3 regions of the Streptomyces sp. NPDC002144 genome follow, and region 3 is predicted to be linked to each of the others. Evidence: riboswitches for the same ligand, from Rfam matches in the RefSeq annotation. Region 3 holds a riboswitch; each other region holds the start of a gene.
The links. Region 3 has a riboswitch for cyclic di-AMP ahead of ACWCQ1_RS28075 (transglycosylase family protein). Riboswitches for the same ligand answer to the same signal wherever they lie in the genome.
Positions count from the first base shown of each region.

Region 1: another riboswitch for cyclic di-AMP. It lies ahead of ACWCQ1_RS38740 (M23 family metallopeptidase); the one in region 3 lies ahead of ACWCQ1_RS28075 (transglycosylase family protein).
Region 2: another riboswitch for cyclic di-AMP. It lies ahead of ACWCQ1_RS40900 (M23 family metallopeptidase); the one in region 3 lies ahead of ACWCQ1_RS28075 (transglycosylase family protein).

Region 1 covers NZ_JBSFDB010000037.1:21,217-26,176, reverse strand. Annotated here, with positions in the region: gene ACWCQ1_RS38755 (MarR family winged helix-turn-helix transcriptional regulator) at 1-144, opposite strand, end outside; gene ACWCQ1_RS38750 (dihydrofolate reductase family protein) at 241-1,371, shown strand; tRNA gene ACWCQ1_RS38745 (tRNA-Met) at 1,450-1,523, shown strand; cyclic di-AMP (ydaO/yuaA leader) riboswitch at 1,769-1,925, shown strand; gene ACWCQ1_RS38740 (M23 family metallopeptidase) at 1,938-2,960, shown strand; gene ACWCQ1_RS38735 (aldo/keto reductase) at 3,058-4,002, shown strand; gene ACWCQ1_RS38730 (PrsW family intramembrane metalloprotease) at 4,531-4,960, opposite strand, start outside.
Region 2 covers NZ_JBSFDB010000044.1:4,419-9,378, reverse strand. Annotated here, with positions in the region: gene ACWCQ1_RS40910 (M16 family metallopeptidase) at 1-561, shown strand, start outside; gene ACWCQ1_RS40905 (M16 family metallopeptidase) at 558-1,946, shown strand; cyclic di-AMP (ydaO/yuaA leader) riboswitch at 2,170-2,334, shown strand; gene ACWCQ1_RS40900 (M23 family metallopeptidase) at 2,347-3,120, shown strand; gene ACWCQ1_RS40895 (GntR family transcriptional regulator) at 3,309-4,001, shown strand; gene ACWCQ1_RS40890 (HPr family phosphocarrier protein) at 4,141-4,422, opposite strand; gene ACWCQ1_RS40885 (bifunctional acetate--CoA ligase family protein/GNAT family N-acetyltransferase) at 4,619-4,960, shown strand, end outside.
Region 3 covers NZ_JBSFDB010000020.1:97,754-102,713, reverse strand. Annotated here, with positions in the region: gene ACWCQ1_RS28085 (cytochrome P450 family protein) at 1-1,170, shown strand, start outside; gene ACWCQ1_RS28080 (LysM peptidoglycan-binding domain-containing protein) at 1,361-2,314, shown strand; cyclic di-AMP (ydaO/yuaA leader) riboswitch at 2,521-2,691, shown strand; gene ACWCQ1_RS28075 (transglycosylase family protein) at 2,695-3,372, shown strand; gene eno (phosphopyruvate hydratase) at 3,698-4,960, shown strand, end outside.

The DNA.
Region 1 (4,960 bases), on a different contig from region 3:
GTTGGCCAGGATGGAGTAGTACAGGTGGGGCATGCCGGCGTCCTGCTGGAGCTGCCGGTCGATCGCGTCCTCGACGAGGAACGTCGCCGCGATGTACGCGCGCCAGGCGCGCTGCTCCTTCGGGGTGAGCCAGCGAGTCGTCATGCCACCAGTGTAGGTTTGTTTCAAACTTGAACCAAGAGTGGCCGTTCAGCGCCTTGCGCCGAGCGTGCCGTCCACCACGAGCCGGGGAGCGCGTCGATGCCCCACCCGTACGTCCTGCTGTCCGCCGCCGTCTCCCTCGACGGCTGCCTCGACGACACCGGACCCGAGCGCCTGCTGCTGTCGTCCCCGGCCGACTTCGACCGCGTCGACGAGGTACGGGCCTCCGTCGACGCCATCCTGGTCGGCGCCGGCACGATCCGCGCCGACAACCCGCGGCTGCTGGTCAACTCGCCCGAGCGCCGCGCCGCCCGTGTCGCCTCGGGCCGGCCCGAGTACCCGCTCAAGGTCACCGTCAGCGGCTCGGGCGAGCTGGATCCGGCGGCGAGGTTCTGGCACACGGGCGGCGACAAGGTCGTCTACACGACCGACAAGGGGGGCGAACGGGCCCGCGCGCTCGGGATCGCCGCCGACATCGTCCCGCTCGGGCCCGACCTCGACTGGCGTCGGCTGCTGGAGCATCTGCACGAGGTCCGGGGTGTGCGGCGGCTCATGGTCGAGGGCGGCGGCCGCATCCACACCCAGCTGCTCCAGCAGGGGCTCGCGGACGAGCTCCAGCTGGTGCTCGCCCCCCTGTTCGTGGGCGACCCCGACGCGCCCCGCCTCTTCGGCCCGGGCGGCTACCAGGGCGGACGGCTCAGGCTGGTGGAGAGCCGGCGGATCGAGGACGTGGTCCTCATGCGCTACGAGCCCACCGCCCCCGGCACCGGCCCGCTGGCCTCCGCCGCCGACCACCACTGGCTCCGCCTCGCCTGCGACCTGGCGGCCCAGTGCCCGCCCTCGCGGACCGCGTTCAGCGTCGGCGCCGTGGTCGTCGCCGACGACGGCACGGAGCTGGCCCGCGGCCACTCCCGCGAGGCCGGCGACCCCGTGGTCCACGCGGAGGAGGCGGCCCTGGCGAAACTCGACCCGGCCGATCCGAGGCTCGCGACCGCGACGGTCTACAGCAGCCTGGAGCCCTGCGCCCACCGCGCGTCCCGTCCCAAGCCGTGCGCCCGGCTGATCCTGGAGGCGGGGGTACGGCGGGTGGTGACCGCGTGGCGGGAGCCGGACACGTTCGTGGAGGCCGCCGACGGCAGCGGTCTGCTGGCGTCGCGGGGCGTCGAGGTGGTCGTCCTGCCCGAGTACGAGGAGCGGGCCAAGGCGCCGAACGCCCATCTGCCGGGCTGAAAACGCAGGTGGAGCGGGGGCGGACGGAAACCCTGGTGCTGAGCGTCCCGCGGATGGCGTATGCTGGTTACACAACGACGCGGGGTGGAGCAGCTCGGTAGCTCGCTGGGCTCATAACCCAGAGGTCGCAGGTTCAAATCCTGTCCCCGCTACTGAAGGCCGAGGGCCGGAATCCAGTGACTGGATTCCGGCCCTCGGTGTTTCCCGCTTCCCTGGCCGTCACTCCCTGTGCAGAGCCTGAGACAAGGTCAACTCGCCCGATTTTCACCGGTCATGGCCCGATCGTCCGCGCCAAAAACGTTTAATGATCAAGCCGAACTGCTTGGAAACCCCACCCCGAGTCTATTAACGTTCGATAACGCAGCGCGGTCGTCCCAGCCGTCACAAGAGGCGGCTCCGTGCGCACGCGCCGAATCCCGCAAGGGAACCGGGGAACCACCACCCTGGGGTGAATCGCGCGGAGACCGCCGTGGACCCACGGCAGGTTTACGCGCGTAGGAGACCTTCCTGCTCCGAACCCGTCAGCTAACCCGGTAGGCGAGAAGGAAGGAAAGGAGCACGCCCACGTGGCGTCCAACCCGCCTGCCCCGGCAGCCCCGTTCGTGCCGGGCACCCGGCCCTTCGGCTTCGGCCCCAGTGACGACGAGGGCCAGTGGGAGGAGTGGAACCCCACCGAGGAGTCCATCCGCCCGGTGCGCGGCCGGCACCGTGTCTCCAGGCAGCGCGGCGGGGGACTCGCCCGCAGCTCCACGGTTCTCGGCGTCGGTGTCATAGCCGCCGTCGGCGCGGGCGGCATGGCCAGCGCCAACACCGGCAAGCCGCCGGTGTCCATCTCCCTGCCCGACCTGACCTCCGTCGCCCATGTGTTCGACGCCGGCTCCGATGCCCCCAAGGGCTCCGCGACCGCGCTCAGCGCCGTCGGGGTGAGCACCAAGGACACCGAGCAGGGTGCCCGGGACGCCGGTGAGGCGCTGCGCGACCGCATCATGGCGCAGGCCGAGTCGCAGCAGGTCCAGCTCGACAGCAAGGCCCAGTCGGCCACCGAGGCGGCCCTCGCCAAGCAGATCGACGAGGCGGCCGCCAAGGCGGAGAAGGACGCGGCGGCCAAGGCGCAGGCCGCCAAGGAGAAGGCGGAGGCGGCGGCCAAGAAGGCGGCCGAGGACGCCAAGCTCGCCGAACTCGCCAAGCAGTACAAGCTGCCGGTCGTCTCCTACACCATCACCGGCACCTTCGGTCAGGCCGGCTCCATGTGGTCCTCCGGTTACCACACGGGCCTCGACTTCGCCGCGCCGACGGGCACGCTCATCAAGGCCATCCACTCCGGCACCATCACGGAGGCCGGCTGGGCGGGGTCGTACGGCTACCGCACGATCCTCACCCTCGACGACGGCACCGAGCTGTGGTTCTGCCACCAGTCCTCGATCAGCGTCAGCGTCGGCCAGAAGGTCGCCACCGGTGACGTCATCGGCCGGATCGGCGCCACGGGCAACGTGACCGGCCCGCACCTGCACCTCGAGGTCCACCCGAACGGGCAGGCCACCGGCATCGACCCGATGACCTGGCTGCGCAGCAGGGGCCTCAACCCCTGACAGCGGCACCGCCCCGGAACGGCCGCCTCCGATTGTTTACGGGAAGTTTGCGGCCGTTCCGGAAGAGGAGTCTCCGGGGCGGGCGTTGACCATACACATGACTTCTCTGCGCAAACTCGGCTCCTCCGACCTCGAGGTCTTCCCGCTCTCCCTCGGTGGCAACGTCTTCGGCTGGACCGCCGACGAGGCCACGTCCTTCGCCGTCCTCGACGCCTACGCGGCCGCGGGCGGCAACTTCCTCGACACCGCCGACGGCTACTCCGCCTGGGTCCCCGGCAACCAGGGCGGCGAGTCCGAGACGATCATCGGCAAGTGGGTCAGGGCCCGCGGCAACCGGTCCGACGTCGTCATCGCGACCAAGGTGAGCCAGCACCCCGAGTACCAGGGGCTGTCCGCCGCCAACATCAAGGCCGCCGCCGACGCCTCGCTGCGCCGCCTCGACACGGACTACATCGACCTGTACTACACGCACTTCGACAAGCCGGAGATTCCCGTCGAGGAGATCATCGGGGCGCTCGACGAGCTGGTGACGGCGGGCAAGGTGCGGGCGATCGGCGCGTCCAACATCTCCACCGAACGGCTCGCGGCGTCCCTGGAGTTCTCCGACCGGGAGGGCCTCGCCAAGTACGTGGCGCTGCAGCCGCACTACAACCTGGTCTCCCGCGACACCTACGAGGGGCCGCTGCAGGACCTCTCCGCGCGCTACGGCCTCGCCGCCGTCCCCTACTACGCCCTGGCGGCCGGCTTCCTCACCGGCAAGTACCGCCCCGGCACGACGGTCGACAGCCCTCGCGCGGGCGGCGCCGCCAAGCACCTGGAGACGGAGCGCGGCCAGCGGGTCCTCAAGGCCCTCGACGAGATCGCCGAGGCCCACGACGCCCCGATCCCCACGATCGCCCTGGCCTGGCTCGCGGCCCAGCCCACGGTGGTGGCCCCCATCGCCAGCGCCCGCACGCTGGACCAGCTCCCGGCCCTCCTGGCAGTGGCGGACGTGACGCTGACGGACCCCGAGATCAGCCGCTTGACGGAGGCGTCGGCCTGAGGGTGCCGGGGTGGGCCGGCTTGGTGGGGGCGTCGGTCTCAGGGGTGCCGGGGTCGGACCGGTTGGCGGGGGATTCGGCCTGAGGACGCCTGGGGCGGCCCGGTTGGTAAGGGGCTTCGGTCTGAGGGTGCCGGTGTCCGCCCGCTTGGTGGAGGCTTCGGCCTGGGGGATTCCGAGCGGGCGTCGGTGGCGGAGGCCTTGGCTTGATCCTCGCCGCCGGTCGGCCTGTTGCTGATCGATGCCTCCGCCTGACCTGCTGTCGGCTCCTTCTGCCGTCGGCTTGGTCCTTCACCGGCCTCTTCCTGCCGCGGCCTCCCCTCACCGGCGCCTTTCTGTAGCAGCGGCCTCCACTCACTGCCGGCCTCTCCCCCGCCACGGCGCTCCGTGGCGGGGGCCGGTGGTGCCGAGCCTGCCGCGGCCTGCCAGCTTTCCGCAGCTGCGGTCTCCGCTCACTGCCGGCCTTTTTGGTCCGCCGCCATGGCGCTCGGTCACCGTGGCGGGGGACGGCGTGCTGAGGCTGCCGTGGCCTTACGACTGGTACGGGTTGTACGCGGGATATGGGGCCGCCGGATGGCCGTACGTGCCGTACAGCGGCCAGGGCGGGGCGGCCACCGGGACCGGGGGGGCCGTCGCCCGGGCCGCGTGGTCCAGGGCCGGCCGGGCGACGTCCCGCAGGCGCCACAGCTCGGCCAGCAACTCCCGCTCCCGTACGACGAAATCGACCCCCGCCCGCCCACGGCGCCCCCGGTGCCGTAGGAACGCGAGCGAGGTCGCGTACGCCTCGTACTGCGTCACCGCCCGCGCACCCGCCTTGCCGAAGTGGTGCCCCGCGTAGTCGCGGGCCATCCGCCGCGCCCGCATCGAGCCCAGCGCGTACGGCTCGGCCGGCGTCAGCCACCCCGCGGCCGCGTACGCGGGAAGCTCCTCGCGCACGGTCCGCAGCTCCCGTTGCCGGGTC
Region 2 (4,960 bases), on a different contig from region 3:
GCGGCCGACGTGGCACTGACCGTCCTCGGCAGCGGCGAGTCCTCCCGCCTCTACAACCGGCTGGTACGGCGCGACCGTACGGCCGTCGCGGCCGGCTTCGGGCTGCTGCGGCTCGCCGGGGCGCCCTCCCTGGGCTGGCTGGACGTGAAGACCTCCGGGGACGTCGAGGTCCCGGTCATCGAGACCGCCATCGACGAGGAGCTCGCCCGGTTCGCCGAGGAGGGCCCGACGGCCGAGGAAATGGAGCGCGCCCAGGCCCAGTTGGAGCGCGAGTGGCTGGACCGGCTCGGCACGGTCGCGGGCCGCGCCGACGAACTGTGCCGTTACGCCGTCCTGTTCGGCGACCCGCAGCTCGCCCTGACCGCCGTAAAGCGCGTCCTGGAGGTGACCCCGGAGGAGGTCCGTGAGGTCGCCGCGGCCCGCCTGCGCCCCGACAACCGCGCGGTGCTCGTGTACGAGCCGGTCTCCGGGGAGGCCGCCGAGGACGCCGATCCGCCCGAAGACCCCGAGGCCGAGGCCACCGTCGAAGCCGGCGACAAGAACGAGGAGGCGGCCAAGTGACCGAGCTCGCCGCGATGGAGTTCCACCCGCAGCCCCAGGCGGGCGAGGCCCGGCCCTGGGCGTTCCCGGCGCCCACGCGCGGGGCGCTCGACAACGGCCTGACCGTGCTGCGCTGCCACCGCCCCGGCCAGCAGGTCGTCGCCGTGGAGGTCCTGCTGGACGCGCCCCTGGAGGCCGAGCCGGCCGGCTTCGACGGCGTCGCCACGATCATGGCGCGCGCCTTCTCCGAAGGCACCGACAAGCACTCCGCCGAGGAGTTCGCCGCCGAACTGGAGCGCTGCGGCGCCACCCTCGACGCGCACGCCGACCACCCCGGCGTCCGGCTCAGCCTGGAGGTCCCGGCCTCCCGACTGGCCAAGGCACTCGGTCTGCTCGCCGATGCCCTCAGGGCGCCCGCGTTCGCCGACAGCGAGGTCGAGCGGCTGGTCCGCAACCGCCTCGACGAGATCCCGCACGAGCTGGCCAACCCCTCCCGGCGCGCCGCCAAGGAGCTCTCCAAGGAGCTGTTCCCGGCCGCCTCGCGCATGTCGCGCCCGCGCCAGGGCACCGAGGACACCGTCGAGAAGATCGACGCGGCGGCCGTGCGCGCCTTCTACGACCGTCACGTCCGGCCCGCGACGGCCACCGCGGTGGTCGTCGGCGACCTCACCGGGATCGACCTCGACGCCCTGCTCGGCGAGACCCTCGGGGCGTGGACGGGCTCCCGGGCCGAGCCCCGCCCCGTGCCTCCGGTGACCGCCGACGACACCGGGCGCGTGGTCATCGTCGACCGTCCCGGCGCCGTCCAGACGCAGCTGCTGATCGGCCGCGTCGGGCCCGACCGGCACGACCGCGTGTGGCCCGCGCAGGTCCTCGGCACGTACTGCCTGGGCGGCACCCTCACCTCCCGCCTGGACCGCGTCCTGCGCGAGGAGAAGGGCTACACCTACGGCGTACGGGCCTTCGGCCAGGTCCTGCGCTCCGCCCCGGACGGCACGGGCGCGTCGATGCTCGCCATCAGCGGCTCCGTCGACACCCCGAACACCGGACCGGCGCTCGACGACCTCTGGAAGGTGCTGCGCACGCTCGCCGAGGGCGGCCTCACGGACGCCGAGCGGGACGTCGCCGTACAGAACCTCGTCGGGGTGGCGCCGCTGAAGTACGAGACGGCGGCGGCCGTCGCGAGCACGCTGGCCGACCAGGTCGAGCAGCATCTGCCGGACGACTACCAGGCGACGCTGTACCAGCAGCTCGCCGCGACCGGCACCGTCGAGGCCACCGCGGCGGTCGTGAACGCCTTCCCCGTCGACCGGTTGGTGACCGTCCTGGTCGGGGACGCGGCGCAGATCAAGGGCCCCGTGGAGGCCCTGAACATCGGTGAAGTGACCGTGGTGTCCGCCGAGTAGCGGCACGCGTGCGTGGCGGGGCCCTGGTGACGGAAGCGTCACCAGGGCCCTCTTATGTCCGAATTGAAGAACCTTGACGGCAATTGAAGGAAATTTGAAGGAGAGTGGGCCGTTTGCCCTGTGGGATGCGCTACAAACACCCTGATCCGTTTGGGAATTGAAAGCGGCCCCGCTTAGCGTCGTCCGGGCTGTCCGTCAGGCAGTGCGCCGCACCCGCGGCACCGGACAGTCATCGCCGAGTCCCCGTACGGCGCGAGCCAGGGGAGCCGGGGACCCACCGCAGTCCCTGGGGTGAATCGGACGCCCGCGCGCACAGCGAGGGTGCTCGTAGGAGACCTTCCTGCTCCGAACCCGTCAGCTAACCCGGTAGGCGAGAGGGAAGGAAAGGAACAGCCTGTACATGGCGTTCATGTGCGCCGCCGGGAAGCACCGTCGTCCCAGCCGGATCAAGCGCTCCACCGCCCGGGCCGCCGGCGTCGCGGCTCTCGCCACCACCGGTGTCATCGGCGCCCTCGCGGCCCCCGCGCTCGCCGCCGACAACGCGGCCGACGCCGTCGAGCAGACCGGTCTCACCCCCGTCATCACCATCGGCGACTCGATCGCCGCCAAGATCGACGCGCAGGCCGACGCGCAGAAGCAGGCCGCCGAGATGGCCGCCCGCAAGAAGGCGGCCGAGGAGGCCGCGCGCAAGAAGGCCGAGGCGGAGGCCAAGAAGGCCCGCGAGGCCAAGGAGCGCGCCGCCCGCGAGGCCGAGCGCAAGCGCCTCAACACCTTCGTCGCCCCGATCTCCAACTCGTACGTCTCCACGGGCTACAAGGCCAGCAGTTCCCTGTGGTCCTCGGGCAGCCACACCGGCATCGACTTCCACGCCGCGACCGGCACCGCCGTGCACGCCGTCGGCTACGGCACCGTCGTGCAGACCGGCTGGGGCGGTGCGTACGGCAACCAGATCGTGATCAAGATGAACGACGGCACGTACACCCAGTACGGCCACCTGTCGTCCATCGGCGTCTCCGTCGGCCAGAAGGTCGTCACCGGCCAGCAGATCGGCCTGTCCGGCTCGACCGGCAACACCACCGGGCCGCACCTGCACTTCGAGGCCCGTACGACGCCGGAGTACGGCTCCGACATCGACCCCGTCGCCTACCTCCGCTCGCACGGCGTGAACGTCTGACGGAGGATCGCGAGATCCCGTGAAGCCCCGGCTCCCCGAGCCGGGGCTTTCCGCGTTTCTGTCGTGCCGCTGTCCAAAAAATATCCATGGATTCCGGCCCGCCGTCGGAAATTCCCGTCCTTTGCAATAGAGTCACTGGACACACGTCCATGGTCGACGTTTCACGGGGATTAAGGCGGAGGTCGGACATGCGTATTCCGGCGCACTCGGTGTGCACGGCCATCCGGGACGACATCGTCGCGGGTGTCTACGAGCGCGGCAGCCGCCTCACCGAGGAACTCCTCGCCCGCCGCTACGGCGTCTCGCGCGTCCCCGTCCGCGAGGCCCTGCGCACCCTGGAGGCCGAGGGCTTCGTGGTGACCCGGCGGCACGCGGGCGCGTGCGTCGCGGAACCGACCGAGCAGGAGGCCTCCGACCTGCTGGAGATGCGCCTGCTGCTGGAGCCGCTCGGCGCCTCCCGGGCCGCCCAGCGCCGCACCGAGGCCCATCTGAAGGTGCTGCGCGGCCTGGTCAGACTGGGCCAGGAGCGGGCCAGGAGGGGCAACAGCGAGGATCTGCGCTCCCTGGGCGGCTGGTTCCACGAGACGCTCGCCCAGGCCTCCGGCAGCCAGGCCATGACCTCGACGCTGACCCAGCTGCGTCACAAGATCGCCTGGATGTACGCCGTGGAGGCGCCCGCCGACCCGGTGGAGTCCTGGGCCGAGCACGGGGCGATCGTCGACGCCGTGGCGCGCGGCGACGGCGAACGCGCGCGGGCGGTCACGGCGCTGCACACCGAACGCTCGACCGCCGCGCACCGGCTGCGATTCGGGAGCCAGGAGCGGGCGAACGGTGTGAGGAACTCGCAACATGCCGTAAACATGCCGAGCCTGCGGCATTAACACGGACGCCGTATACAAAGAGGAAAGAATTCGCGGGGGCTATTTCACGCTGCCCGCCGCCGGGAATTCCGAACCCCCGGCACAGAAAATGCGAAGGGCTCGCCCGGAAATTCGGACGAGCCCTTCCGTGGTGCCGTGGTCAGACGGTCTCGGGAAGCTCCTCGAGCCCCTCGGAGACCAGCTTGGCCAGACGGTCGAGGGCCGCGTCCGCGCCCTCGGCGTCGGAGGCGAGGACGATCTCCTCGCCGCCCTGGGCGCCCAGGCCCAGAACCGCCAGCATGGAGGCCGCGTTGACGGGGTTGCCGTCGGCCTTGGCGATCGTGACCGGGATACCTGCGGCCGTGGTGGCCCGGACGAAGATGGAAGCGGGGCGGGCGTGGAGGCCCTCGGCCCAGCCGACGTTGACGCGGCGCTCAGCCATGTGATGCTGCCCTTCGGTGTTCAGGGTTGTCTAGACCAGTTTCCCACAACGTGAGGCTGCTCCGGAGAGGCTCGCGCCCCTCCGGGGTGAGTCGTCGGGCCGCGGCCTCGGCCCGTCGTCCGTCCCTCGCGCTGCTTGGTTGTCGTCCACAGACTGCCTCGCGCCGTTGTCGGACGCGAGCCGTACGCTGGGGCCCATGCAGACCTCGTCGGACCGGCACGAGTACCCCGCCCACTGGGAAGCCGACGTGGTGCTGCGCGACGGCGGCACCGCACGCATCCGCCCCATCACCGTCGATGACGCGGAGCGCCTGGTCAGCTTCTACGAGCAGGTGTCGGACGAGTCGAAGTACTATCGCTTCTTCGCGCCCTACCCGCGACTGTCCGCGAAGGACGTCCACCGCTTCACGCACCACGACTTTGTGGACCGGGTGGGACTCGCGGCCACGGTCGGCGGCGAGTTCATCGCCACCGTACGCTACGACCGCATCGGCGCCGACGGAACGCCCGCGTCGGCGCCGGCCGACGAGGCCGAGGTC
Region 3 (4,960 bases):
CCCGTCCACCGGACCACGCTGCCCAGCGGAGTCGAGGCCTGGCTGGTCACCCGGTACGCCGACGCCAAGCAGACGCTCGCCGACAGCCGGCTCTCCAAGAACCCCGCGCACCACGACGAACCCGCCCACGCCAGGGGCAGGACGGGTATCCCGGGGGAGCGCAAGGCGGAGCTGATGACGCATCTGCTCAACATCGACCCGCCGGACCACACCCGGCTGCGCCGGCTCGTCAGCAAGGCCTTCACCCCGCGCCGGGTCGCCGAGTTCGCCCCGCGGGTGCAGGAGTTGACGGACCGTCTCATCGACGGGTTCGCGGGGAAGGGGGAAGCGGACCTCATCCACGAGTTCGCCTTCCCGCTCCCCATCTACGCGATCTGCGACCTCCTCGGCGTCCCGCGCGAGGACCAGGACGACTTCCGGGACTGGGCGGGCATGATGATCCGGCACGGAGGCGGACCGAGGGGCGGGGTCGCGAGGTCGGTGAAGAAGATGCGGGGATACCTCGCCGAGCTCATCCACAAGAAGCGCCAGGCCCTCCCGGACGACCCCGCTCCCGGCGAGGACCTCATCTCCGGGCTCATCCGCGCCTCCGACCACGGCGAGCACCTCACCGAGAACGAGGCCGCGGCGATGGCGTTCATCCTGCTGTTCGCCGGGTTCGAGACCACCGTCAACCTCATCGGCAACGGCACCTACGCCCTGCTCACCCACCCCGAGCAGCGGCGAGCCCTCCAGACCTCCCTCGCGGCCGGCGAAGAGGGTCTGCTCGCGACCGCCGTCGAGGAACTCCTGCGCTACGACGGCCCGGTGGAGCTGGCGACCTGGCGGTTCGCCACCGAACCCCTCACCATCGGCGGACAGCACATCGCGGCCGGCGACCCGGTTCTCGTCGTCCTGGCCGCCGCGGACCGGGACCCGGAGCGGTTCGCCGACCCCGACACCCTCGACCTCGCCCGGCGTGACAACCAACACCTCGGCTACGGTCACGGCATCCACTACTGTCTCGGCGCCCCACTGGCCCGGCTGGAGGGCCAGACCGCGCTGGCCACGCTGCTCACCCGGCTGCCGGATCTGCAACTCGGTGCCGACCCGGCCGAGTTGAGGTGGCGCGGCGGGCTCATCATGCGCGGACTGCGCACGCTTCCGGTGGAGTTCACCCCGGCCGGGTGAGGAGACACCGCCGGACAAACGCCGGACAAACATGACACGCGCTCAAGTCTGTGATCTTCACGTGATCTACGCGGCATTAACTTGTGACAAGTGATCGTCTGACGATACGTTCACGGATCAACAGCGGCGCCAGGGCCTGGCCCATGCTTCACGCGCCGTGTTCAGTGCTGTCTCGCGAAAGGCCCTGCACATGCTCTCCGGGAACGGTCGTCACCGTCGCCCCCGCCAGGCTCCGGCCCTGCTCGTCGCGGCCGGCGTGACCGGCTCCGCCATCGCCATCCCGCTCCTCGGTGCGGCGAGCGCGAACGCGGCCGACGGGACCACGTGGGACAAGGTGGCGAACTGCGAGACCGGCGGCTCCTGGAGCGAGAACAGCGGCGGCTTCTACGGCGGCCTGAACCTGACCCAGGACGACTGGGACAAGTACGGCGGCCTCGACTACGCCGAGCGCCCCGACCTCGCCAGCCGCAACCAGCAGATAGCCGTCGCCGAGAAGATCCTCGATGCCGAGGGCGTCGGCGCCTTCCACACCTGTGGACTGACCTCCGGGCTGACCAAGGACTCGGCATCGGTGGACATCGACACCGGTGTGTCCGGCGGTTCGTCCGGTTCATCCGGTTCGTCCGACACCTCGAACGGGTCCGGCTCCACGGGTCTGTCCAACTCCTCGGGCGACTCGGCGGGTGACTCCTCCTCGACGGACGGCTCGCCGTCGCCCTCCGCCTCCACCGGCTCTCCCTCCGCTTCGGCGGGCAAGTCCAGCAAATCGGACAACTCGACCTCGCCTTCCGCGTCCCCCTCGGATTCGCGGGCGGCCGACAGCCCGTCGACAGGTCGGTCGAAAAGCGACGACTCGGACAATGAGCAGCAGGCGGTGGGCTCTTGGAGCCTCGTCGACACCGGCGCCGTCGCCTCCGATACGGGCACCGGACGGCACCGCGGCGCGAGTGCCGAGGAGGCCGTGACCGAGAGCGCCAAGGGTGGCACGTACACCGTGCGCGCCGGCGACACCCTCGGCTCCATCGCCGACAGCCTTGGCCTGGACGGCGGATGGCGCGCGCTCTACGGCGCGAACAAGCAGGCCATCGGTACCGACCCGAACCACGTCTCCGCCGGTCAGACGCTCGACCTTCCGGTTGAATAAGGGGCGAACGGGGCGGAAAAAGACGGGAGTTCACGTCATATTTCGCGCTGAATGTCCGGTTTGGCGAAAGTGTGGGATGAGTCTCAGAAGCCCTGATCGTCTTTGAAATTCCGCCGATTCCGTGTCTACGGTCTTCACCGCTCGGCAATCCGAGCCCCGACGGCCGCAACGCCGAATCCTGCCAGTGGCCGTACGGGAACAGTCGTCGCTTGACAGCGCCGTAGGCAGGAGCGGGGGACCCAAGGTAAGTGCCCCACCGGGCAGTTGACGGTGGCGGCTTGGGGTGGAGCCGCGTCTCGCGGAAGCGAGGACGCGTCCGGGCAACTCAACCGGCCCGAACCCGACAGCTCACCTCGCAGGCGTCGGTGAGGGGATCAACCATGCTGTTTTCCAGCAAGGGCAAGCACCGCCGTCCGTCCAAGGCCACCCGTGCCGCCGCGCTCGCCGGTGTCACCGGTGTCGCCATCGCCGCTCCGCTGATGGCGGCCGGCAACGCCTCCGCCGCCACCGCCTCCGAGTGGGACGCGGTCGCCCAGTGCGAGTCGGGCGGCAACTGGTCCATCAACACCGGCAACGGTTACTACGGCGGCCTGCAGTTCTCCGCCTCCACCTGGGCCGCGTACGGCGGCACCGCCTACGCCCCGCAGGCCAACCAGGCCAGCAAGGCGCAGCAGATAGCCGTCGCCGAGAAGGTCCTCGCCTCCCAGGGCAAGGGTGCCTGGCCGGTCTGCGGCAAGGGCCTGTCCGGCGCCGCCTACAACGGCGCGAGCGCCTCCAGCGGCAGCACGAACCGCTCGACCGAGTCGAAGGCCGCCTCCCGCTCCTCCGAGCGTCCGGCCGTCAAGACCCACAAGAGCCAGAAGACCGTCACCACCCCGACCGGCAAGAAGGTCAAGAAGGGCGACGGCGAGTACAAGGTCGTCAAGGGTGACACCCTCAGCTCCATCGCCGCCAAGCACGGCGTCAAGGGCGGTTGGAAGAAGCTGTTCGAGCTGAACAAGGACATCATCAGCGACGCCAACCTGATCTACCCGGGTCAGCAGCTGCACCTGAAGTAATAGCTGAACGACAGGGCCCTGACAGCCGTGTCCCCCAGTGTGGAGGACATGTGAGGGCCTCCCCCGTCCCCACGGGCTCCCCGCTCCGGTGCGTGTTCCCCCGTACGCACCGGGGCGGGGCTTTTTCATGCGCGGGTGCTCGCGCGCGGGTGCTCGCGCCGTTTTCACGCGGGAGCGCCCCACCCTCTTTGTTCCGTTCAGAAACAATTTACTCTCGGTTCTGCCCAAGAGGTGGTCGGCGGCGTGGCCGATCGGCCTTGGGCGGTTAGGCTCGTCTCGCAGAGCCACCGCGGCGCTGCACAGCCGCGTCACATGGAAGAAGGAGATGCTCGTGCCGTCCATCGACGTCGTCGTAGCCCGGGAAATCCTGGACTCCCGAGGCAACCCCACGGTCGAGGTCGAGGTCGGCCTCGACGACGGCAGCACGGGTCGTGCCGCCGTCCCGTCCGGCGCCTCCACGGGTGCCTTCGAGGCCATCGAGCTCCGCGACGGTGACCCCAACCGCTACCAGGGCAAGGGCGTCGAGAAGGCCGTCCTCGCCGTCATCGAGCAGATCGGCCCGGAGCTGGTCGGGTACGACGCCACCGAGCAGCGCCTGATCGACCAGGCGATGTTCGACCTGGACGCCACCGACAACAAGGGCTCCCTCGGCGCCAACGCCATCCTCGGCGTCTCCCTCGCCGTCGCCCACGCCGCCTCCGAGGCCAGCGACCTCCCGCTCTTCCGCTACCTGGGCGGTCCGAACGCGCACCTGCTGCCGGTGCCGATGATGAACATCCTGAACGGCGGCTCGCACGCCGACTCCAACGTGGACATCCAGGAGTTCATGATCGCCCCGATCGGCGCGGAGTCCTTCTCCGAGGCGCTGCGCTGGGGTGCCGAGGTCTACCACACCCTGAAGAAGGTCCTGAAGGGCAAGGGCCTGGCCACCGGCCTCGGCGACGAGGGCGGCTTCGCCCCGAACCTCGAGTCCAACCGCGCCGCCCTCGACCTCATCCTCGAGGCGATCAAGCAGGCCGGGTACGTCCCGGGCGAGCAGATCGCGCTCGCGCTCGACGTCGCCGCGTCCGAGTTCTACAAGGACGGCAAGTACGAGTTCGAGGGCAAGTCCCGCTCGGCCGCCGAGATGACCGAGTACTACGAGGAGCTCGTCGCCGCCTACCCGCTGGTCTCCATCGAGGACCCGCTGTTCGAGGACGACTGGGCCGGCTGGAAGGTGCTCACCGACAAGCTCGGCGACAAGGTCCAGATCGTCGGCGACGACCTGTTCGTCACCAACCCCGAGCGCCTCGCCCGCGGCATCGAGGAGGGCACCGCGAACGCCCTGCTCGTGAAGGTGAACCAGATCGGCTCGCTGACCGAGACCCTGGACGCCGTCGAGCTCGCCCAGCGCAACGGCTTCAAGTGCATGATGTCGCACCGTTCCGGCGAGACCGAGGACGTCACCATCGCCGACCTGGCCGTCGCCACCAACTGCGGCCAGATCAAGACCGGCGCCCCGGCCCGCTCCGAGCGCGTCGCCAAGTACAACCAGCTGCTGCGCATCGAGGAGATCCTCGACGACGCGGCGGTGTACGCGGGCCGCAGC